DNA from 4 places in the Streptomyces sp. Qhu_M48 genome. Region 1 is predicted to be linked to each of the others. Evidence: riboswitches for the same ligand, from Rfam matches in the RefSeq annotation. Region 1 holds a riboswitch; each other region holds the start of a gene.
What was found. Region 1 has a riboswitch for cyclic di-AMP ahead of ACRRSS_RS03250 (transglycosylase family protein). Riboswitches for the same ligand answer to the same signal wherever they lie in the genome.

Region 1 (3,197 bases):
CGACCGTGGGGTTGCCTCGGGAGTCCAGGATTTCCCGGGCTACGACGACGTCGATGGACGGCACGAGCATCTCCTTTTTGGGATGTGACGCTGGATGTGACGCAGGACCGGTGCAGGGTCGCTCGGCCTTGCGACAAGAGCCTAACCGGCTCGGGGGCTCCGGCCAGCCGGGCGCCCGCCCCCTGGGACGAAAAAGGACCCAAGGGCATGCATCTGGGGACGAAGGACCCCGAATCTACTGGGCGGTAACCGTCAGGTCCTCCCGAAACGGGGGAACCCCGGCCCGGCGCGCACGGGGAAGGGCGCGCCGGGTCGGGGTGGTCACCGCGGGAGGGTCGTGGGGTCCTCGTGAGCCGCCGGACTCACGCGGACCGCCGGGCTCACTTCAGGTGGAGCTGCTGGCCCGGGTAGATGAGGTCGGCGTTCTCGACGACGTCCTTGTTCAGCTCGAAGAGCTTGGCCCAGCCGCCCTTCACGCCCTGCGTCTGAGCGATCTTGCTGAGGGTGTCGCCGGTGGTGACCTTGTACTCGCCGTCACCCTTCTTGACCGTCTTGCCGGTCGGCGTGGTGACGGTCTTCTTGGCGGCGGCCTTCGGCGCGGCCTGCTGCTGCGTCGCCTTCTTCGGGGCCTGGCGCTGCTCGCTGCGGGTGGTCGGCTGCTCGGCCTTCCGCTCCTGCTGCGGCTGCTGGGTGTTCTGCTGCGGCGCGCTCTCGGCGGCGCCGCCGTCGTACGAGGCGCCGGAGAGGCCCACGCCGCAGCTCGGCCACGCGCCCTTGCCCTGGCCCGCGAGGACCTTCTCGGCGATGGCGATCTGCTGGGACTTCGACGCCTGGTTGGCGGTCGAGGCGTAGGCGGTGCCGCCGTACGCGGCCCAGGTGGAGGCCGAGAACTGCAGGCCGCCGTAGTAGCCGTTGCCCGTGTTGATGGACCAGTTGCCGCCGGACTCGCACTGGGCGACGCGGTCCCACTCGGAGGCCGTGGCGGCCGAGGCGGTGCCCGCGGTCATCAGCGGGGCGGCGACGGCGACACCGGTGACGCCGACGAGCGTGACGACCTGGGTGGCCTTGGAGGGACGGCGGTGTTTGCCCTTACCGGAAAACAGCATGGAGATTCTCCTCACCGACGCCTGTGAGGTGAGCTGTCGGGTTCGGGCCGGAAGAGTTGCCCGGCCGCGTGTCCTAGCACGCGGCTTCACCCCAAGCCGATCGTCGGCCGTCTGTCTCAACGGCCGGGACCGGCACTTACCTTGGGTCCCCCACTCCTGCCTTCGGCGCTTACGCGACGACTGTTCCCATCGGCCGACGGCAGGATTCGGCGTTTCGGTCGACGGGGCCCGCGGTGGCGAGCGGTGATGACCGTAGACACAGACCCACCGGAAGTTCAAAGAGGCGCATTGCGGAAATATCGCCCCTCCTTGCCTTCCGGTGGGGAGTGTTTGCGCAGGTGAGAGGTGACGGGAGCAAACTTCGCGGACGCGACACGCCAGTTGGGGCGAAGAGACCCATGTCTCACTTACCCAGAACCGGACATTTGACCCCTAATCATACCGCCGGCGCGGGCGAACCGTTCGTCAGATCGAGGCTCTGACCAGGCAGGATGAGGTCCGGATCGATGCCCACGGTCCGCCGGTTGGCGTCATAGAGGGCGGTCCAGCCTCCGGGGAGTTCGTTCTCCTGTGCAATGTCGGACAGGCTGTCGCCCGGCCGCACGGTGTACGCGTCCGAAGTGCCCTGACTGTCCGTTGCGTCCCTGTTGGTCGCTTCGTCGGTCACGGGGGCCACCTCGGACTCTTCGGCCGGCTTGTCCTTGCTCGAGGCATGTCTACCGGATTCGGCGGCACTGCCCTTCTTGTCGGTTTCATCCGGAGCCGCGTCGCCCCGGTGCTTGCCGGTGCCGGGCGAGGCCGACGTCTCGTCACCTTCCGGCGTACCGGGCGTAACGGACGTATCGGGCGTGCTCGGGGTGGTCGGCGCGGAGGGGCCTGCCGAGTCCGCCGGAGCGGTGGGGCTCACCGGCGCGGTCGGCGTGACGGGCACGGTCGGCGGGACGGACGTGGCGGGCGCCGTGGGCGACACGGGCGCGGTCGGCGAGACCGGCCCGGTGGCCTTCCGCGGGGACTCGGCGGCCTTGCCGGCCCCCGTGGAGCCCTTGGTGGCCGTGGAGGCCTCGGGGAGTCCCGTGTTCCAGCTCGACTCCGGGACGGCGGCCGGGGTCGTCGGGACGGACGTGGGTCCAGGGTTCACCCCGGTGGCCTTTCCGTCGTTCGTCAGGCCGGCGATCGGCGCGCAGGTGGCCCACTCGGTGCTGCCCTTGGCGAGGGCCTTCTCGGCCACGGCGATCTGCTGGCCGCGGCTGGCCAGGTCGGGGCTGGGCGCGTAGGCGAGGCCGCCGTTGCGCTCCCAGCTGTCCTGGGTGAACTGGAGGCCGCCGTACATGCCGTTGCCGAAGTTGGCACTCCACTGACCGCCGGACTCGCACTCGGCGACCCGGTCCCAGGTGGCCGCGTCCGCGGCGGACGCGGATCCGGTGGCGAGCAGAGGCAGCGCCATGGCGGATCCGGTCACGCCCGCGGCGACGACGATGGCGGGGGCCTGACGGGGGCGACGGTGTCGTCCGTTCCCGGAACGCATAGATGCGCCTTTCGCGTGACGGATGTGACTCGTGACGGCTGAGACTGCGGCGAAACGTAGCCGCATTCGAACACTCATCACAAGTCGATGGACCCGCGATCACGCGAAGATCACAGTTCTGACGCCACGTCAGTTCAGTGGACCCGTACGGAAGGGGAGAACTCCACCGGAAGCGTGCGCAATCCCCGCATGATGAGCCCGCCACGCCAGCGCAGTTCGGCCGGATCGGCGGCAAGTCGCAGGTCCGGCAGGCGAGTCAGCAGGGTGGCGAGCGCGGTCTGCCCCTCCAGGCGGGCGAGCGGTGCGCCCAGGCAGTAGTGGATGCCGTGCCCGTACCCGAGGTGCTGGTTGTCGCGCCGCGCGAGCTCGAGGGTGTCCGGCCCGTCGAACCGCTCCGGGTCCCGGTCGGCGGCGGCGAGCACCACGAGCACCGGGTCCCCCGCCGGGATCTCCTGCCCGCCGATGGTCAACGGCTGCGTGGCGTACCGCCAGGTGGCCATCTCCACGGGCCCGTCGTACCGCAGCAGCTCCTCGATCCCGGTCTCCAGGAGCCCGGTCTCCCCCGC
Region 2 (3,197 bases), 7.0 Mb from region 1:
CGGTGTCCAGGTGGCCGCCGGCCCCGGCGGCGCGGACGCTGTCGACGGTGGTGCCGGGACGGTACTTGCCGGTGAGGAAGCCCGCTGCCAGGCCGTAGTACGGGACGGAGGAGAGCCCGGCGCGCTCGACGGTCTCCAGGAGTGGGCCCTCGTAGGTCTCGCGGGAGACCAGGTTGTAGTGCGGCTGGAGGGCGACGTACCGGGCGAGGCCCTCGGACTCGGCGAAGTCGAGGGAGGCGCGCAGCCGCTCCGGGGAGATGTTGGAGGCGGCGACGGCCCGCACCTTGCCGTCCTTCACCAGCTGGTCGAGGGCGGTGACGATCTCCTCGACGGGGACGGACTCGTCGTCGAAGTGCGTGTAGTAGAGGTCGATGTGGTCGGTGCCGAGACGGCGCAGCGACTCCTCGGCGGCGGCCTTGATCGTGGCCGCGGAGAGCCCCTTGAAGCGGGGGTGGGAGCCGACCTTGGTGGCGACGACGATGTCGTCGCGGTTGCCGCGCGAGGCGAGCCAGCGGCCGATGACGGTCTCGGACTCGCCGCCCTCGTTGCCCTCGGCCCAGGCCGAGTAGACGTCGGCGGAGTCGACGAAGTTGCCGCCGGCGGCGGTGTAGGCGTCGAGGACGGCGAAGGACTGCGCCTCGTCGGCGGTCCAGCCGAAGACGTTGCCGCCCAGGGCGACGGGGAAGACGTGCAGGTCGGAGCTGCCCAGCGGGCGGAGGGAGGTCATGGGTCGGTCAACCGTCCGCACCGCCGGGCCTATTCCGGGAGGGGCCGCGTCAGACGCTGAGGCCCTTGGAGCGGAGCCACTGCGCCGGGTCGATGCCGTCACCGCCGGCCGTGTGCACCTCCATGTGGAGGTGGGCGCCGGTGACGTTGCCGGTGGCGCCGACGCGGCCGATGGTCTCGCCGGTGCCCACGGTCTGGCCGACGCCGACCGTCATGGAGGAGAGGTGGCAGTACCAGACCTCGGTGCCGTCGGAGAGCTCCAGGACGATCCGGTAGCCGTAGGAGCCGGACCAGCCGGCGGACTTGACGGTGGCGCCGTGGACCGCCTTGAGGGGGGTGCCGGTGGGCGCGGCGAAGTCGAGGCCGGTGTGGTGGCCGGAGGACCACATCGAGCCGGACTGCATGTAGGTGGCGGAGAGGGTGTACGAGGAGAGGGGCATCGAGTAGCTCGCGGCGAGCTTGGCGAGGCGCTCGGCCTCGGCCTTCGCCTTGGCTTCCGCTTCCGCCTTGGCCTTGGCTTCCGCCTCGGCCTTCGCCTTCGCCTCGGCGGCCGCCTTCTCCGCCGCGTCGGCCTTGGCGGCGGCCTCCGCGGCGGCCTTCTCGGCCGCGGCCTTCTCGGCCGCCGCCTTGTCGGCGGCGTCGGCGGAGGCCTGCTGCTGTTCGGCCTGCTGGAGGATGCGGGCGCGCAGGGCCTCGCCCGCGTCGCCGGCGCCGGACGGCGCGTTCGTGGCCGGACCGGCCTGGTCGGTCAGGGACGCCTGGACGTACTGCCCGCCCTGCGCCTCCCGCTCCTCGTCGAGCGTGGTGTACGTGGCGACGGTGAGCGGGTTGGGGTTGGCGCGGGCCGCGCTGACCGTCTCCTGGGGCTCCTCGGGGAGGAGGTCGCCGACGCCGGGGAGGTCGTGGGCGTCCGGCAGGCCGAGGTCGGGGAGGTCCGGCAGCGATATCGCCACCGGCGGCCTCTCCTGCGCGGTGGCGAGGCCGCCCGCGCCGACGGCCGCGATGACACCGACGCCGAGGACGGTGGAGGAACGGGCGAAGTTGGAGCGCTGCTTGACGACCCGGTGTCGGCCGCCGGAGCGGTTCTGGGCGCGGAGGGAATCCTCGGTGGGGTTCCACTCGGTGTCCGGAGCGGCGGGACCCGCACCACCACCGAAGGCATCGAAGGGGGCTTCGGGTGGGGGAGTGTTGGACGCCACGAAGGCGCGCTCCTTTCCTTCCTTCTCGCCTACCGGGTTAGCTGACGGGTTCGGAGCAGGAAGGTCTCCTACGGGCGCGTCGCACAGGTGCGAAGGGCCCGATTCACCCCAAGTAGTGGTTCCCCGGTTCCTTTTCAGGATTCGGCGCGTGCGCACGGTGCCGCCTCTTGCGGCGGCTGGGACGACCGCGCTGCGTTATCGAACGTTAATAGACAGGGGGTCCCGATTCCAAGCCGTTCCTCTTGATCATTCACAGGATTGGGCGGGAATGGCCCGAGTTGACCCCCCTTCAGTAAGGGGCGGCCAAACCTTTGCGATCTGACGTTTCGTCAATTGTTATCGCAGCGACACCTCTCGACTACGACCGGTGACCGGGCCCGCCCGGCGGCACCACCGGCATCGTCCGGCGCCGCTCCGGCTGCCCCGTCGCCGGCCGGCTCACCGCGAGCAGCGCCATGTCGTCCGTCGACCGGCCGCCCGTGTGCAGCCGTACGTCGTCCACGAGCGCGTCGAGCAGCTCCTCGGGCCCCGGGAAGATCCGGCCGGCGAGGCGCGCCCCCGGGTCGTAGAAGACGCCCTCCGGGTTCCGCGCCTCGGAGAGACCGTCGGTGTAGAAGAGCAGCGTCGCACCCGGCGGGTACGGTCGCGCCTCGGCCCGGTCCGGCCACGCCGCCAGATCGCCCATGCCGAGCGGCAGCGCGAAGTCCCCCGGCTCCAGTGTGTCCAGGCGCCCGTCCGCGTACAGCATCAGCGGGGGCGGATGCCCCCGGTTGACGACCCGTACGAAGCCCTCGAAGGTGCCGCCGCCGTCGCCGCGCGGGATCTCGGCCAGGACGGCCGTGGTGAACCCCTCGAAGGCGTCGGGCCCGTCCCTGCGGGTGCCCTCCCGGGCCAGGGCCCGTTCGAGCCGCTGCGCCACGCCCTCCAGGGTCCGCTCCTGCTCGGCCGCCTCGCGGAACGCCCCGATGACGACGGCGACGGCCTCGACCGCGTCCATGCCCTTGCCCCGGACGTCCCCGAGCACGAGCCGCACCCCGTGCGGGGTGTCCTGGACCGCGAAGAGGTCGCCGCCGATGAACGCGTCCGCCTGCGCCGCCTCGTAGCGGGCCGCGCACTGCAGCCCGCCGATCCGCTCGGCGGGCGTCGGCAGCACCGCCTTCTGCGCGGTCTCCGCGATGACCCGCGCGGAGGCGAGCCGCTCGCCGCTGCGGCGCACGACCCGGTTGATGAGGAGCGCGAGCGCGGAGACGGTGAGCACGGTCAGGGCCTCGG
Region 3 (3,197 bases), 3.8 Mb from region 1:
TACTTCGGCGCGAGTACGGGAGCGGCCGCCGCGCTGTGGGCGGCGGGCGATCCCGAGTCCCAGGTGACCGCCGTCGTCTCACGCGGAGGCCGGCCGGACCTCGCGGCCGACCGTCTGGCCCGGGTCCGGGCTCCCACGCTCCTGGTGGTGGGAGGCCGGGACACGCCGGTCCTGGACCTCAACCGGCGGGCCCGGTCCCTGCTGCGCTGCGAGAGCCGGCTGGCCGTCGTCGACGGCGCCACGCACCTCTTCGAGGAGCCGGGCGCCCTGGAGGAGGTGGCGGAGCTCGCCACCTCCTGGTTCAGCGGGCACTTCCGGGGTCAGTAGGCCCCGTTGACCTGGTCCATCGAGCCGTACTTGTCGGCCGCGTAGTTGCAGGCGGCGGTGATGTTGGCGACCGGGTCGAACGGGTCCATCGACGTGCCGGGCACGTGATAGGCGCGGAAGGTCGGGTCGATGACCTGGAGAAGGCCCTTCGAGGGGGTGCCGGCCATCGCGTTGGAGTCCCACAGGTTGATGGCCTGCGGGTTGCCCGAGGACTCACGCATGATGTTGCGGTGGATCCCCTCGTAGGAACCGGGGATCCCGTGCTGGGCCATGACGGCCAGCGACTCGCGGATCCAGCCGTCGAGGTTGTTCGCGTACTGGGTGACGGCGACCGGGGCGGCCTGGACGGCACCGGCGGCGGAGGCCCCCGTGCCGGTGGCGGCGGGCGCGGCGGCCCGACGCTCGGAGCGGTCGGCCCGCTCGGTCGTGGAGGCCTTCTTCGCCTGGGCGGGAGCCGCCTTCGCGGAATCCTTACGAAGCGTCAGTTCAAGGCCCGGGTGAATGAGTGACGGATTGTCACCCACCACGCTCATGTTGGCCCGGTAAAGGCCCTTCCAGCCGCCCTGAATTCCCTTCTTCTGGGCGATCAGGGAAAGCGAGTCGCCGCTCACGACGGTGTAGGTACGGGCGGCGGCCGGGGCGGCGGGAGCCTTGGCGGCGGCCGGGGCCGCGGCAGGAGCGGCGGGGGCGGCGACGGCCCGGGTGGTGAATTCCGGGGCGCCGGAGACGGGCGCGGCACCGGCCGCCGCGGGGGCGATCAGCGGGAGGGCGAGGGCGACTCCACCTGTGCCGACCAGCGCGAGTCCATGGGAGACGGCGCGGCGTCGGGGGCGGCGGTGCTTACCGTGAGCAGGCATGACGGGATTCCTCTCCGGCGCCTGCGGGGTGAGCTGTCGGGTTCGGACGGGAGATGTCCGGCCGCGCGCACGCGGCTGCACCCCGAGCCGTCCCGGGATTCCGGGCCGGCGTATTCGTGGGTCCCCCGCTCCTGCCGTCGGGTGAAAAGGGAGGTATTTCGAGCGGTGGCAGGATTAGGCGATCCGCTCGAATGGAGGTGACCGTAGGCCAGTAATGCGACAGAGAACAAGAGGACCGGAGCCCCGGGCCCGGGAATTGGATCACCGAATTCGACGAATTCAAGATCGAACGCGCCGAAGGTCCCTCGAACTTCCTTGTCCGGCCCGGCATGCGCGGACTCCTGCCGCGAGCCTCGTCCCGGGAAAGTGAGTCGCGTCACCAGCGACCGTATGTCCGAATAGGGCTTTTGATTCCATAAATTAAGGAGTGGGCGGTAAAGGCCGCTTCGAAGAGGTGGACACTTGCCCTCAGAAGTCGCAAAACCGACATTCGTCGTGAAAGATGAGGTGACCCCGACCGAGGAGCTGCCCGGATGTCCCCCTCCGCCGCCCTGCTCACCCCCGACGGACTCGACCGCGAGGCCGCCGAGCTCTATGAGAGCGCCACCTGGCAGCGTGTCGTCACGGACTTGACCACCGCCCCGCCCTCCCCGCCCACGTCCCCGCCCACGCCCGTACTGTCGCCCGCGTCCTCGCCCGACGAGAGCTGGCGGGATCTGCTCACCGTGCCGGTGGACCGCCTCGTCGCGGACGCGCTCGTCGCGCTGCCGCCGTCCCCGCCGGCCGAGCACCGCCTCCCTGGCCGGATCGCGGCCGTCCTGCCCGACCGGCTGCACGCCTGGCGCCGTGTCGGCCGTCCGGATCTGCGCCCTTCGGTCCACCTCGGCTACGCGCGCCTCGTCCTGACGGAGTGGGGCTGGCAGAACGCCCCGTACAAGCTGCGTGACGCACGGGGGGCCCGGTGCGTCTGCGGAGCGCTGCTCGCCGCGCACCGGCTCGGCCACGGCAGCGCCCCGACCATGCACGAGGCCGCCGCCTGGATCATGGCCGAGCTCCGGTCGCGGGGCTGGAGCGAGCTGATCGGACCCTGGAACCGGGCTCCGGGCCGTACGGCGGCCGACGCGGTGGCCCTGCTCGACGCCACGATCCACCGCGCGGCGCGCGCGGGCCGCTGACGGCCGTGCCGATGAGCCGGGCGGTGGCCCGGAAGCCGCCCCCGGCTCATCGACGCGGGCCGCCGGGCCGCCGGGCCGCCCGGCCGCCGGCGTCAGCCGGTGACGCTCGCGGCGCCGGTCTCGATGTGGCCGGTGTACCGGCGCGACCAGGTGCCGTCGATGTCGACGACGATCGTGAAGTCGTACCAGCCGTTGTGGAGGGCCACCGCGTTGAAGAAGTCCTCCCGCGTGGAGTTCGCCGGGACCGTGTACGTCCACGGGCCGTCCGTACGGTAGGCGTTCGAGCGGATCGTGAAGGTCACCGGTCCCGCTGAGGTGTTGCTCATCCGGAACCAGAGCGCCGTCCGGCCCGTACCCGCCTCGGGCGCGAACCGGGCCGCCACCTCGACCGCCTTGCCCGCCTTGGAGGCGTCCCCGAGGAAGCGGCGCAGGAAGCGGTTGGGGCCCATCATCGAGATGTCGTACTTGCCCGATCCCGACCCGGTGCCGATGTTGAAGTAGTCGGTCGCCGTGGCGCCCGGGTCGACCGTGTACTGCCAGGCGGCCGTGTCGCGGTGCTGGTGCGGGTGGATCGAGAAATGGGCCGCCCGCTTGGCCTCCGCTCCCTGGTTCGCCATCGAGAACCAGGCCAGGATCTTGCCCGCGGACCCGAACTCGAAGCGGTCGAGGTTGCCGTTCACCTGGTAGGGGAGGGCGCGCGCCGGGCGGGTGCCCGACTCCTGCGCGGGCAGGGTGTTGTTCTGCGGGGCCGGGTTCGGCAGCGGCTTGCAGGTGGCCTGGCCGATCACCTTCGCCGTGGAGGGAAGGCCGGCCGGCACGCCGTACACCGGGTGGGCGA
Region 4 (3,197 bases), 5.3 Mb from region 1:
CGAGTGGCTCGACCGGCTCGGCACCGTCGCCGGCCGGGCGGACGAACTGTGCCGGTACGCCGTGCTGTTCGGCGACCCGCAGCTCGCCCTCACCGCCGTCGACCGGGTCCTGGCCGTCACCGCCGAGGAGGTGCGGGCCGCCGCCGCGGCCGCGCTGCGCCCCGACAACCGCGCGGTCCTGGTCTACGAGCCCCTGGCGACCGAGCGGGGCGACAACGGCGACGACGACGAAGAGGGAGCGGACCAGTGACCGACGCTGCCGCGTCTTTGACGAGCATGGACTTCCACCCGCAGCCGGAGCCGGGCGCCGCCCGGCCGTGGGCCTTCCCGGCCCCCGACCGCGGAGCCCTGGACAACGGCCTGACGCTGCTGACCAGCCACCGGCCCGGCCAGCAGGTCGTGGCCGTGGAGATCTTCCTGCCGGCCCCGCTGGACGCCGAGCCCGCCGGTCTCGACGGGGTCGCCACCATCATGGCCCGCGCGCTCTCCGAGGGCACGGACCAGCGCAGCGCCGAGGAGTTCGCGGCCGAGTTGGAGCGCTGCGGCGCCACGCTCGACGCGCACGCCGACCACCCGGGCGTACGGGTCTCCCTGGAGGTTCCGGTCTCCCGGCTGCCCAAGGCGCTCGGGCTGCTCTCCGAGGCCCTGATCGCGCCGGCGTTCCTCGACACCGAGATCGAGCGCCTGGTCCGCAACCGTCTGGACGAGATCCCGCACGAGACGGCCAACCCGGGCCGCCGCGCCGCCAAGCAGCTCTCCAAGGAGCTTTTCCCGGCGGAGTCCCGGATGTCCCGGCCGCGCCAGGGCACCGAGGAGACCGTCGCGGCGATCGACGCGGCCTCGGTCCGTGCCTTCTTCGAGGCGTACGTCCGGCCCGCCACGGCCACCGCCGTGGTCGTGGGCGACCTGACCGGCGTCGACCTGGACAAGGTCCTCGCGGAGACACTGGGCGCCTGGACGGGCGAGCCGGGCGAGCCGCTCCCCATGCCGCCGATCACCGCCGACGACACCGGACGGGTCGTCATCGTGGACCGTCCCGGCGCCGTCCAGACCCAGTTGCTGATCGGCCGGATCGGCTCGGACCGGCACGCCTCGGTCTGGCCGGCCCAGGTCCTGGGGACGTACTGCCTCGGCGGCACCCTCACCTCGCGGCTCGACCGGGTCCTGCGCGAGGAGAAGGGCTACACGTACGGCGTGCGGGCGTTCGGGCAGGTGCTCCGCTCCGACGCCGGGGGGAACGGCGCCTCGATGCTCGCCATCAGCGGTTCCGTGGACACCCCCAACACCGGTCCGGCCCTCGACGACCTGTGGAAGGTGCTGCGGACGCTCGCCGCGGAGGGCCTCACGGACGCCGAGCGCGAGACGGCCGTGCAGAACCTGGTGGGCGTCGCGCCGCTCAAGTACGAGACGGCGGCCTCCGTCGCCGGGACGCTCGCCGACCAGGTCGAGCAGCACCTCCCGGACGACTACCAGGCCCAGTTGTACGCGCGCCTGGCCGAGACCGGCACGGTCGAGGCGACCGCGGCCGTGGTCAGCGCGTTCCCGGTGGACCGGCTCGTCACCGTGCTCGTGGGTGACGCGGCGCAGATCGCGGAGCCGGTGCGGGCGCTCGGCATCGGTGAAGTGACCGTCGTGACGGGCTGATTCCGGCCTCTGACACGACAACGGAGGACCCCGGCGGCCTAGTTCGTCGGGGTCCTCCCTTTTGTCCGTATTGGGGGTGACGGTGATCGTTTGCCCTGTGGCATGTCTTACAAAAAGCCGGTCTGGTTGGTGATTGAAAGACGATCCGCATAGCGTCGGGCCGTCTGTTCGTCAGTTGCACGTGCCGCACCCGCGGCATCGGACAGACATCGCCGAGTCCCCGTCAGGCGCGAGCCTGGGGAGCCGGGGACCCACGTCCCTGGGGTGAATCGGGCGCCTTCGTCTCGTACGGAGGAGCTCGTAGGAGACCTTCCTGCTCCGAACCCGTCAGCTAACCCGGTAGGCGAGAGGGAAGGAAAGGATCAGCCCCTACATGGCGTTCACCCGTGCCACCGGGAAGCATCGTGGTCCGAGCCGGATGGCGCGCCGCAGCGTGGGCTTCGCCGGCGCCGCGACGCTGGCCACCACCGGCGTCATCGGAACCCTCGCCTCCCCGGCGCTCGCCGCCGACACGGAGCCCCGCTCCGCCGAGGACACCGGGCTCACCAAGGTGATCACCGAGGACTCCCTCGTCGACCGGCTCAACGCCCAGGCCGCCGCCCAGGAGCGGGAGGCCTTCGAGGCCGCCGCCAAGGCGAAGGCCCAGGCCGAGGCGGAGCGCAAGGCCGAGGCCCGCGCCAAGGAGATCCGGGCGGAGAAGGAGCGTGCCGCCCGTGAGGCCGAGCGCCGCCGCCTCGCCTCCTTCCAGCTCCCCGTCGCCGGCACGTACGTCTCCACCGGCTACCAGACCGGCGGCTCCCTCTGGTCCTCCGGCAGCCACTCCGGCATCGACTTCCACGCCGCCTACGGCAGCAGCGTCGTCTCCGTCGGTTCCGGCACCGTCGTCGAGGCCGGCTGGGGCGGCGCGTACGGCAACAACATCGTCATCCGGATGAACGACGGCACGTTCACCCAGTACGGTCACCTCGCCTCCGTCGGGGTCCACGTCGGCCAGACCGTCGAGCCCGGCCAGCGGATCGGCGTCTCCGGCTCCACCGGCAACTCGACCGGCCCGCACCTCCACTTCGAGGCGCGGTCGACCGCCGAGTACGGCTCCGACATCAACCCGGTCGCCTACCTCCGGGCGCGCGGCGTCGACGTCTGACCCGAGACCACCCGGCGCGGCGGGACCACCGCGCGTCGCAAAAGCCCCGGCTCGTACTGAGCCGGGGCTTTTCGTCGGTCAAAAGGCGGCCATATTCCGCTGGGGCATCGGAAATTCCGGCGAGCTGCAATAGAGTCGCAGATCGGGCGCAGAACAGGCGCCGCTCGAATTGACTCGCGCAGACCCAAGGCGGAGGTCGGACATGCGCATTCCCGCGCACTCGGTATGCACGGCGATCCGGGACGACATCGTCTCCGGCGTCTTCGAGCGGGGCAGCCGGCTGACCGAGGAACAGCTGGCCCGCCGGTACGGGGTGTCCCGCGTCCCGGTCCGGGAGGCCCTGCGCACCCTGGAGTCCGAGGGCTTCGTCGTCACCCGCCGCCACGCGGGCGCGCACGTCGCCGAGCCC

Region 2: another riboswitch for cyclic di-AMP. It lies ahead of ACRRSS_RS34405 (M23 family metallopeptidase); the one in region 1 lies ahead of ACRRSS_RS03250 (transglycosylase family protein).
Region 3: another riboswitch for cyclic di-AMP. It lies ahead of ACRRSS_RS20050 (LysM peptidoglycan-binding domain-containing protein); the one in region 1 lies ahead of ACRRSS_RS03250 (transglycosylase family protein).
Region 4: another riboswitch for cyclic di-AMP. It lies ahead of ACRRSS_RS26705 (M23 family metallopeptidase); the one in region 1 lies ahead of ACRRSS_RS03250 (transglycosylase family protein).

The regions. Positions count from the first base shown of each region.
Region 1 is NZ_CP195432.1:639,800-642,996, reverse strand. It holds gene eno (phosphopyruvate hydratase) at 1-70, opposite strand, end outside; gene ACRRSS_RS03250 (transglycosylase family protein) at 381-1,106, opposite strand; cyclic di-AMP (ydaO/yuaA leader) riboswitch at 1,110-1,284, opposite strand; gene ACRRSS_RS03245 (transglycosylase family protein) at 1,543-2,631, opposite strand; gene ACRRSS_RS03240 (cytochrome P450 family protein) at 2,766-3,197, opposite strand, start outside.
Region 2 is NZ_CP195432.1:7,637,289-7,640,485, forward strand. It holds gene ACRRSS_RS34400 (aldo/keto reductase) at 1-727, opposite strand, end outside; gene ACRRSS_RS34405 (M23 family metallopeptidase) at 777-1,925, opposite strand; cyclic di-AMP (ydaO/yuaA leader) riboswitch at 1,937-2,082, opposite strand; gene ACRRSS_RS34410 (PP2C family protein-serine/threonine phosphatase) at 2,284-3,197, opposite strand, start outside.
Region 3 is NZ_CP195432.1:4,416,250-4,419,446, reverse strand. It holds gene ACRRSS_RS20055 (phosphoribosyltransferase family protein) at 1-327, shown strand, start outside; gene ACRRSS_RS20050 (LysM peptidoglycan-binding domain-containing protein) at 321-1,184, opposite strand; cyclic di-AMP (ydaO/yuaA leader) riboswitch at 1,190-1,346, opposite strand; gene ACRRSS_RS20045 (DUF6197 family protein) at 1,718-2,359, shown strand; gene ACRRSS_RS20040 (phosphocholine-specific phospholipase C) at 2,452-3,197, opposite strand, start outside.
Region 4 is NZ_CP195432.1:5,952,391-5,955,587, reverse strand. It holds gene ACRRSS_RS26715 (M16 family metallopeptidase) at 1-250, shown strand, start outside; gene ACRRSS_RS26710 (M16 family metallopeptidase) at 277-1,644, shown strand; cyclic di-AMP (ydaO/yuaA leader) riboswitch at 1,845-2,005, shown strand; gene ACRRSS_RS26705 (M23 family metallopeptidase) at 2,018-2,788, shown strand; gene ACRRSS_RS26700 (GntR family transcriptional regulator) at 2,991-3,197, shown strand, end outside.